DNA from 3 places in the Sphingobium sp. LSP13-1-1.1 genome. Region 1 is predicted to be linked to each of the others. Evidence: predicted binding sites of a transcription regulator. Region 1 holds the regulator's gene; each other region holds the start of a gene.

Region 1 (3,434 bases):
CCTCGGTCGCGCTGCTGACGGTCTATGACATGGCGAAGGCGCTGGACAAGGGCATGATCATCAGCAACGTGCGGCTGCTGGCCAAGAGCGGCGGCAAGTCCGGCGACTGGACAGCTGGGGAAGAGGGCGCGGCATGAGCCTGCTTCCCGTCGCGGAAGCGCAGAGCCGCCTGATGGCGCTGGCAAGGCCGCTGCCGACGGATCATGCGCCTGTAGCCGCCTGCGCCGGGCGCTGGCTGACGGAAGATGTCGCAGCACTGCGCGAGCAGCCCTGGGCCGACCTTTCCGCGATGGACGGCTATGCCGTTCGCGCCACCGAATCGCCGGGGCCATGGCAGGTGGTTGCCGAAAGCGCGGCGGGTGGGGCGCTTCCTCCGCCGCTCGAGCCCGGCCAGGCTTGCCGCATCTTCACCGGAGCGCCCCTGCCGCCGGGCGCAGACGCCATATTGATCCAGGAAAATGCTGCCCGCGAAGGAAATGAGCTGCGCGGGCTCGAAGAGGCGCTGGCTGCGGGCCGCCATGTCCGCTCGGCCGGCTCCGATTTCCGCAAGGACGATCTCCTGCTGACGGCCGGCAGCGCGCTTGGCCCCGCGCAGATCGCGCTTGCCGTAGTGGCGGGGCATGGCGCACTGCCCGTTTCCCGCCGGGCGCGGGTCGCGTTGATCTCCACCGGCAATGAACTGGTGCCGCCCGGCGCGTCGACGCAGCCAGGCCAGCTTCCGTCATCTAACGCACCCATGCTGGCGGCCCTGCTTGCCAGCCTCCCCTGCGACATCATCGACCTGGGGATCGTGCGAGATGACCTGCCCGGCATGGCCCAGGCCTTTGCCCGCGCCGCCGATGCCGACATCATCGTTTCGACCGGCGGCGCGTCGGTCGGCGACCATGATGTGGTCCGTCCAGCCTTCGCCCAGGCTGGCGGCTCGCTCGATTTCTGGAAAATTCGCATGCGGCCGGGCAAGCCGCTGATGGCGGGGACATTGGATTCCGCCATCTTCCTGGGCCTGCCGGGCAATCCGGTATCGGCCTTCGTAACCGCGACGCTGTTCCTGCTGCCGCTAGTCCGCCACATGATGGGCGCGGCGTCGCCCCTGCCGCGCACCGCGGTCGCGACATTGGCAGCGCAGCTACCCGCCACGGGGGAACGGGACGACTATCTTCGCGCCTTCCGCACCGAAGCCGGCATCGTTTCGGTGACGTCGCAGGACAGTGCCGCCACCGCCGCCCTGGCCATGGCAGACTGCCTCATCCTGCGTCCCGGAGGCTCCGCTCCGGTGGCGGCAGGCGATCCCGTCACGGTGCTTCCCCTAATATAAGGGCCTTGCATAAGGAAAGGGGTCGCCATGCGACCCCTTCCAGTGCGAAGCTGATGAATGTTCAGCGCTGCTGCTTGCCGGGCGACTTGTCCTGACGGCGCTCATCACCCATTTGGCCCTGCCGGTCTTCCTGCTGTTGCTGGCGTCCACCCTGATTGGCACGGTCGCCGCCCTGCTGATCGCGACGTTGATCGCCGCCCTGGTTGTTCTGGTTGGCCATCTTACTCTCCTATTCACCTTCTTCGGCGAAGGCAGGCTTGAAAACGGCCCGGCGGCCGGCACGTTCCCTTAAACGCGGCGAACCGTTAGGCGCTTGACTTGCCCCGTTCCGTTTCCTATGCGTTCCCTATCCGTTCCAAAGAAGGGCAGGCGAAATGTTGACACCCAAGCAACAGGAATTGCTGAGCTTCATTCAGATCCGGCTGGAAGAGGGAGGCGTATCTCCTTCTTTCGAGGAGATGAAGGAAGCGCTGGACCTGCGGTCGAAATCCGGCATCCATCGCCTGATCAATGCGCTGGAGGAGCGCGGCTTCATCCGCCGCCTGCCCAATCGTGCCCGCGCTCTTGAAGTGCTCAAGCTGCCCGATGCCATGCATCGCGCGCCCAGGCTGGTCGTGCCTGCCAAGGCGCCGGTGACAACTGCTCCTGCCTTGAGCAAACCACCGATCGTCGCCAATGACATATTGGAGATTCCCCTGCATGGCCGCATCGCGGCCGGTGTTCCGATAGAGGCATTGGAGGGACAGAATATGCTCTCCGTACCCGCGGCGCTGCTTGGGACCGGGGATCATTATGCGCTGGAAGTCGCAGGGGACTCCATGGTCGAGGCAGGCATACTCGACGGCGATTTCGCGCTTATCCAGCGTACCGAAGTCGCGCGGGAGGGGCAGATTGTCGTCGCTCTGATCGATGAAAATGAAGCGACGCTCAAATATTTCCGGCGAGAGGGGCCCAAAGTCAGACTCGATCCTGCCAATAGTGCCTATGAACCGCAGATCTACGACCCGCGTCAGGTTCGCATTCAGGGCAAGTTGGCCGGGCTGCTGCGACGCTATAACTGACCGCCTCCGGATCGGCGCGGCCAAACGGAAGGTCGCGCAATCCACGGATGCCCGTCGTTCCGCATTTTCGCGCTGCGCACGGTACCATGGTCCAGATCGATGGCCAGCCCCCCGGTCTGAGCGAGGAATCGCCTATCCACCTTCAGCCAGCGAGGACGGCAGGCACCTGGCAGTCTACGGTCGCTGACGACGATATCGGCATTGGCGCAATCCCGCGCCAATATCGCATGGTCGATATTTACATTGCTCCGAGTGAGCAAAAGGTTCCACTTACGTCCCCCGCCCACCAGGCGGACGGCGCAGAGATCAAGCGAACAATGTGCCTGGGGCAACGTCGGCAGTGCTTCCAACGCGCCACCGTAACCAGCGCTTTCCGCCAGCATGTCGCGTGTGTAACTTCCGGCCCGTGCCCGCAGTATCGCCATGCCACTTGCGGTGCGAACCGCGACGTGGCGGCCATCGCTGCTGATCAATATGCCAGGCATCGGGGTCGCGAGGATCATGGTTACGCCTGCGGCAACGGGCATCAGGCCAGCCCAGCGCCAGTGACTCCGCCATAGGAGGCACCACAGCATGCCGAGCATCACGAGGCCGAAAACAGCGCCGGATTGGGCGGGCGTCAACATCACTGCCCAAGGGCTGGATGCTACGCCATGGGCCACCAGCAGCAGCAGATCCAACGCCCGCGCAGCAAGCCACCAGAAGGGCGCGCCCCACCCGCCCAGATCGAACAGCAAGGCCAGCGCTTCCAGCGGCATGACGACCAGAGTGGTAAGAGGTATCGCGACCAGATTGGCGACCGATCCCATCATGCCCGCCTTGTGGAAATGGAACAGAGCGATCGGCGCGAGCACCAGTTCGACCACCAGACCCGTAAGCAACATGCCCGCAAGACTGCGCCCCAGCCGGCGCCATGCCGCCTCGTCGCGCCCGGCTGCAAAGCGTCGGAAAGCGGGATGCTCGCCCAGTGAAACCAGAGCGACCACGGCGGCGAAGCTCATCTGGAAACTCGGTCCCATCAATGCTTCGGGCCATATGGCGAGCACGACCAGCGCCCC
Region 2 (3,434 bases), on a different contig from region 1:
AACCGGCATCGCCCTCGACATCATCAGCGCGCAGGAGGAAGCACGGCTGGCGGTGCTGGGCTGCCACGCGCTGCTGGAGCCGGGCGATGGGCCAGCGCTGATCTTCGACATTGGCGGCGGGTCGACCGAACTGGTGCTGGTGGACGCCAATCGCGCGGGCGCGCCGCATATCGTCGACTGGGTGAGCGCGCCCTGGGGCGTCGTCTCCCTGACGGAGAGCGAGGCGTTCGATCATGCCGATCCCATGGACCGGCTGTCGGCCTATGCCCGGATGCGCGCGCGTGTGGCGGACGCCTTCGCGCCGCTGGCGCGCCGACTGCCCTCGCCGCAGGCCGATATTCGCCTGCTGGGCACATCGGGCACGGTGACGACGCTCGCCAGCCTGCATCTCGACCTGCCGCGCTACGACCGGCAGGCGATTGACGGGCTGATCGTCCCTTCCACGTCGATGCGGGCGATTTCGGCGCGGCTGTCCTCCATGCCGCTGGCGGAACGGCAGAAGCTGCCCTGCATCGGGACGGAGCGGGCCGACCTGGTCGTGGCCGGCTGCGCCATATTGGAATCCATCCTCGACATCTGGCCCGCCCTGCGACTGGGCGTGGCCGATCGCGGCATTCGCGAGGGCATATTGCGCGGCCTGATGGACCGCGACGGAGTGAAGATGTGAGAGGCACTGGTGCCGGCAAGGTGCGGGTCAAGACGGCGAAGGGGCGGACGGCACAGTCCACCCGCTGGCTCGAACGACAGTTGAACGACCCCTATGTCCGCCGCGCCAAGGCGGAAGGGTGGCGCAGTCGCGCCGCCTTCAAGCTGATCGAACTGGATGAGAAATTCCATTTCGTGAAGGGTTCCCGCGCCGTGGTCGACCTGGGCGTGGCGCCGGGCGGCTGGGCGCAGGTGGTGCGGAAACTCTGCCCCAAGGCGAAGGTGGTGGGCATCGACCTGCTGCCGACCGATCCCATTCCGGGCGTCACGCTGTTCCAGATGGACTTCATGGACGACAAGGCGCCCGTTCTTCTGGCCGAGGCGCTGGGCGACGCGCCCGACCTGGTCATTTCCGACATGGCAGCCAACACCGTCGGGCATGCGGCGACCGACCATCTGCGCACCATGGGACTGGTCGAGGCGGCAGCCATGTTCGCCGTCGAAAATCTGCGCAAGGGCGGCACCTTCGTGGCGAAGGTGTTCGCGGGCGGCACGGACGCCGACCTGCTCGCCATCCTCAAAAGGCATTTCACCACGATCAAGCACGCCAAGCCGCCGGCCAGCCGCAAGGGCAGCGTCGAATGGTATGTCGTGGCCCAGGGCTTCAAGGGGCGCGCCGAAGAAGGCTGATCCCGCTCATCTCTACCAAGAGATTGAAATGCCTGCCTGTTCCTGCGAAGGCAGGCCGTTTGGGGCGTTGGGGGAACATCATTGGTTTCGACGGTATCGACGGTCGCCTATCTGGGGCTGGAAGCGCGCGGCGTGGAGGTTCAGTGCCAGCTCGTGCCCGGCCTCCCCAATTTCATGCTTGCGTAAGCGCAAACAATAATCCGCTATCCGCAGATTTCTTAGGAAAATGCAGCCAATAGCGCGCGTCCGACGTGCATCACAGCGGCAAGGTCATCTGTCGCATGTCGTGTATCGTCGGCGGTCGTTCCATAGCACAGATGATGGTCTGTGCCAGTTCAACAGCGGCTTGCTCACGCAGGCGTTCGTTCGGGGCAGTCAGTGCTACTCGTGCCCATCCGGGCGCATTGAGGAGGCTCTGAGCGAGCCACAGAGAATCAGGCTGGGTCATGCAAGAATTAGAACATAAAGGGAACAATTGAGCAAGCGGCTTGAGGCTGATTTTCACTCATATGGCTGTTATACGTTCATATGGCTCTTATAGAATAATATTTTGCCATATAACCATATCGACGTCATAAGGGTGTTACGGATCGCAAGGCGATTCGGATGCCTAAGCGTTCTAAGGAGATTACAGTGCCCAGCATTGATATTGATGAAGCCACGAACCTGCGTTTGCAGAGCATGGCGAAGCCGCTTGTTGATACCTACGATTCCGTCATCCGGCGCTTGCTGGACTTATATGAGCAGGGTTCGTCGGCTGCGACCCCGGCTCCAACGACAGTGATGCCTGGCGCGCCGTTGACCGATGATGGTCGCATTATGACTTTCGATTGGCGCAATCCGCCGCAACTGGCGCATACGACTGTTACTGCGGTCAATCTTGAAGGCGTCATGTTTCCGAAAGCCGACTGCTATTGGAACACCATCATGATACGCGTCATCAAATTGATGAGCGAGCAGGGGCATGATGCGTCTGCGATCAAGGACGCGCTTTCCGTTAACGCGATGGTCGGTCAGAAGGTCGATAACGGCTACAAATATCTGCCCAGCGTGGGCATTTCGGTGCAAGGTCAGGACAGCAATGCTGCGTTCCGTCAGGCTTTCGAGCTTGCCGATAAGCTGGGCATCAAACTGGAAGTGCAGTTCAGGTGGCAGAACAAGGAAGAGGCGCTGTATCCCAACAGGGTTGGATCGTTCATCGTCTGATCGGTGTTCCGCGAAAGCGGGCGCGAGCCGTTGCGAAAAGCCCGTCTGGAAAAGGCGGGCTTTTATTTGATTTTAATCCTTCGGCGGTGCCGGTGTGCTCATTTCCGGACCTGATGCCTTTACGATGTTTATAAATTCCTGAATATGGCGATCCTGCACGATGAGCACGCTTTCCCAATGTGTCGTATCAGCTTTGGGTTTGAAGAATGGATGAAACAAATCTCCTCTGCGCTCGTGCAATGGCGCGCCCCAACGCGAATTATTGTGTTTGAGCAGGTTGTTCAGCATCCAAAGAATTTCCATGTCATCATCGACAGGGTAGTTCAATTTTCTGACATTCGTAATAAGCTTCGCATGATCGAACTTGTCGTTCTTCAACCATGAGCGGGCATGGCGCTCCCAATGATGATAGAGTGTGGTCACAAAGGCTTTACGCAGCGTGATTGCAGCCTCAATGGCTTCCCGTTGGCGAAGCTCTAAAACCTGATCTTGGCTCCATATTGTAAAGCCTTCATCGTCAACCTCACCTTCCCATTCGCCGCCATCGGCAATGTACTTTTCATATGCATCAATCGCCTCTTGTGTGGCGTCGATCTTGCTTTTTAGGGCGTCATGGGCAGCGAGATAGCTGAAACCGATTATGTCGATGCCATCCTGATATGCGACGCCAGCCATGTTGAAAGGGAAAGCAACCAAGCGAACCTCCGTTTGGCCCGGCCTTAGCATAGATGAGAAAGCCCGCCAGTTTCCTGATGAGATACTCTACTTTAACAGTCAGTGCTGTTTTCCCAGTCTATTCTGCTGTTAAGAGTGCGTCCTAACTCCTCCCAGTCCGGCCTGACGCAATGCTCGCACTTTGCGTACGTAGGAAATACACCACGGGCTGCATTCTC
Region 3 (3,434 bases), on a different contig from region 1:
GCGCGAGATCGCCGATGAAGGCGCCCAGGCTGCGCCGGGCCTGCGGCGTCATCTCATCCGTGTCGAGTATCCGCGCAGCGGCGAGGGCGAGCGCTATGCCCTCTGCGCGGGCAAGCCGATGCAGCTTTTCCACCGCCTTGTCGCCCAGGCCGCGTTTGGGAACGTTGACGATCCGTTCGAACGCCAGATCATCGGCAGGCTGGTTGACCAGGCGAAGATAGGCAAGCGCGTCGCGAATCTCGGCGCGTTCATAGAAGCGGAAGCCGCCGACGATGCGATAGGGCAGGCCGATCTGTATGAAGCGGTCTTCGAACTCGCGAGTCTGGTGCTGGGCGCGGACGAGGATGGCGACCTCGTCCAGCGACCCGCCTCCGCGCTCTATCGATTCGATTTCTTCGCCTACGCGCCGCGCTTCCTCCGGTCCGTCCCATACGCCGATGACCCGGACCTTTTCGCCCACGTCGATGTCCGTCCAGAGCGTCTTTCCCAGGCGATTGCCATTTTCCGCGATGACCCCTGAGGCAGCGCCCAATATATGGGGTGTCGATCGGTAATTCTGTTCCAGCCTGACGATCTTCGCGCCCGGAAAATCCCTTTCGAACCGAAGGATATTGGCGACTTCCGCCCCGCGCCATGAATAGATGGACTGGTCGTCATCGCCCACGCAGCAGATATTCTTGCGCGTTTGCGCCAGCAGGCGGAGCCAGAGATATTGGCTGGAGTTGGTGTCCTGATATTCGTCCACCATGATGTAGCGGAAACGCTGCTGATAGCTTTCCAGAACGTCGCGGTGGCGTTTCAGAATCGTGAGAACATGCAGCAGCAAGTCCCCGAAATCGCAGGCATTCACATCGCGCAGGCGCGCCTGGTAGGCGGCGTAGAGCTTCTGCCCCTTTCCGTTGGCATAGCCCTCGCTCTCGCCGGCGCCGATTTCCTCCGGGGTCAGGCCCTTGTTCTTCCACTGGTCGATGAGGCCGGCGAGCTGGCGGGCGGGCCAGCGCTTCTCATCGATACCCTCGGCCTGGATGAGTTGCTTCGTCAGGCGAAGCTGATCGTCCGTGTCGAGGATGGTGAAATTGGATTGCAGGCCGACCAGTTCGGCATGGCGGCGCAGCATCTTTGCGGCGATCGCGTGGAACGTGCCGAGCCACGGCATGCCCTCCACCGCGGGGCCGATCATGCGACCGACCCGTTCCCGCATTTCCCGCGCTGCCTTGTTGGTGAAGGTGACAGCGAGGATTTCGGACGGATAGGCCCGCCTGGTAGCGATCAGATGGGCGAGGCGGGCGGTGAGCGCCGCCGTCTTGCCCGTGCCTGCGCCGGCGAGGACCAGCACCGGCCCCTCGGTCGTGAGCACGGCTTCCCGCTGGGGTTCGTTCAGCCCCTGAAGATAGGGGGGATCATCGGGCGAGGGAGCGGGCAGGGTCATGAGCTGTCAACTAGGATGCTGGGCGGGAAGCGGCAAGAGCGGGCCCCTTGCGCTGCCGTTCCTTCTATGAGAACAAAAGGCGAATCATGCAAGGAGAAAGGCCATGGTCTCTGGGCGATGCCAATGTGGGGCTATCCAGTATGAAGCGCGGGGGGAACCAATCCATAGCGCGCTGTGCCATTGTTCGGATTGCCGGAAAAGCGCCGGAGCGCCGATGGTCGGCTGGGCCCTGTTTCGCGAAGATATGGTGACTGTGACGGGCAAAGCCGTGAGCTACCAGTCCTCCGAAAATGTGACGCGGGAATTTTGCGGAACCTGCGGCACGGGGTTGTTCTATCGCAACTCTGCTTTCTTTCCGGGGATGGTCGACATCCAGACGGCAACGCTGGACGACCAGTCCGTTCTGCCGCCCACCATCCATGTGCAATTCGCCGAGGCTGCGCCGTGGATGGCGGGTGCGCATGAATTGCCCAAGTTCGAACGCTATCCAGAGCATTGAGGCCCCACCGGGGAGCGTCATTGGGGCATCGTCTGACGGCGCGATCGCAACGGTTCGTCGCCATCGCCGGAACGCAGGCGTAATGCATCCGGTTCTTTGTCCAGCCCGAAGGCAGAACGGGGTGAGAACAAGGAAAGGATGATCCCGATGAAATCGATCCTGTTGGCTGGTGCGGCCATGCTGGCCTTTGGCACTGGCGTCACTGGTATGGCGATCGCGCAGGACATGCCTGCTTCGACGCAGCCGCCAGCGACCGGTGCGCCGCCTCCGCCCGAACAGGGCGCGACGCCTGCCACACCCGCCACGCCGGCCGACCCCGGAGCGGCTTCCGCCAGTCCGGCGACACCGGCTACACCGCCGCCCGCCGCTGATCCCAATGCTGGCCAGCCGATGGGTGCCGTGCCTCCTGAGACGGGCATGCAGCCGGCGCCCGCCGGCGTGCCGCATGATCCCTCCGCTCCGGTCGGCACGTCTGCCAACCCCGCTACGGTCGGCGGCAACATGACTCCTCCGCCAACTGAACAGAAGGATTATCCGCTGTGCAGCAAGACCGTGCAGGATAGCTGCATCAACAGAAGCGAAGCGCCCAAATCTATGCGCAAGCGGCGCTGACGGCTTTCGGGCCGGGCAGGGCGGCGATGATGGCCGCAAGCCCGGCCCGGTCCCGCGCCGCATCGGCAAGGCTATGCTGGTCGAGCACAGACAGGAAGGCTGTGGTGGCGGCCCGCAATATGCCCGACAGGCCACAGGCCTGACGTAGCGCGCAACCCTCACAGTCGGCCATTTTCATGTCAGGCTCGCTATGGCGGACGACTTCGCCCAGGCCGATAGTCTCTGCCGGACGCGCCAGGGTGAAGCCTCCGCCACGTCCCCTCTGGGTCTTCAGAAAGCTGCCTTGGGCGAGATGATGCACCACCTTCATCAGATGGTTGCGGGACAGGCCGTAGGCGTCAGCGATCTCCGGGATGGTGGCGCGGCCGCCTGGTGCGACCGCGAGATGGATGAGAACGCGCAGGGCATAGTCGGTGTGGCGGGTCAACTGCATGGCATCCACGCTTATAGGCCATAGGACGGGTCTTGAACATATATCCTGTTTACATCTTAAAACATGCATAGTAGATGCACCTTTGTAACTGCTCGACAAAGGTGCATCCATGACCCAATTGACCAACGACACCATTGCCATCGTGAAAGCGACTGCCCCTGCCTTGCGCAAGCATGGCGTGGAGATCACGACGGCCATGTACGCCCGTCTGTTCATGGATGCGTCGATCAGGGATATGTTCGATCAGGCGGCGCAGGAAAGCGGGGAGCAGCCCAAGCGGCTGGCTGCGGCGATCCTGGGCTATGCCGAGAATATCGACAGGTTGCAGGCTCTGGACGGCGCCGTCGCGCGGATGGTGCAGCGCCATGTCGAAACGGGGGTCAAGGCGGAACATTACCCCAAGGTGGCCGAAGCGCTGCTGCCTGCCATCCGCGATGTGCTGGGCGAGGAGGTGGCGACCG

The links. Region 1 encodes LexA, which represses DNA repair genes until DNA is damaged. Its sites were predicted from a motif close to GTTCCNCNCTTGTTCT; they were not measured.
Region 2: a site for LexA is predicted at 1,793-1,808, ahead of MRBLSP13_RS15775 (DUF6771 family protein). Genes of this name have one in related genera too.
Region 3: a site for LexA is predicted at 1,499-1,514, ahead of MRBLSP13_RS09720 (ATP-dependent helicase). Genes of this name have one in related genera too.

The regions. Positions count from the first base shown of each region.
Region 1 covers NZ_JBEGHU010000067.1:149,697-153,130, reverse strand. Annotated here, with positions in the region: gene moaC (cyclic pyranopterin monophosphate synthase MoaC) at 1-137, shown strand, start outside; gene glp (gephyrin-like molybdotransferase Glp) at 134-1,315, shown strand; gene MRBLSP13_RS20660 (hypothetical protein) at 1,377-1,535, opposite strand; gene lexA (transcriptional repressor LexA) at 1,690-2,376, shown strand; gene MRBLSP13_RS20650 (ComEC/Rec2 family competence protein) at 2,367-3,434, opposite strand, start outside.
Region 2 covers NZ_JBEGHU010000034.1:117,946-121,379, forward strand. Annotated here, with positions in the region: gene MRBLSP13_RS15765 (Ppx/GppA phosphatase family protein) at 1-667, shown strand, start outside; gene MRBLSP13_RS15770 (RlmE family RNA methyltransferase) at 664-1,335, shown strand; partial or broken gene MRBLSP13_RS22430 (ATP-binding protein) at 1,417-1,515, shown strand; gene MRBLSP13_RS15775 (DUF6771 family protein) at 1,592-1,783, opposite strand; gene MRBLSP13_RS15780 (T4SS efffector SepA family protein) at 1,969-2,541, shown strand; gene MRBLSP13_RS15785 (hypothetical protein) at 2,614-3,237, opposite strand; gene MRBLSP13_RS15790 (hypothetical protein) at 3,309-3,434, opposite strand, start outside.
Region 3 covers NZ_JBEGHU010000012.1:447,133-450,566, forward strand. Annotated here, with positions in the region: gene MRBLSP13_RS09720 (ATP-dependent helicase) at 1-1,429, opposite strand, end outside; gene MRBLSP13_RS09725 (GFA family protein) at 1,533-1,928, shown strand; gene MRBLSP13_RS09730 (Fe-S oxidoreductase) at 2,076-2,540, shown strand; gene MRBLSP13_RS09735 (RrF2 family transcriptional regulator) at 2,521-2,973, opposite strand; gene MRBLSP13_RS09740 (globin domain-containing protein) at 3,083-3,434, shown strand, end outside.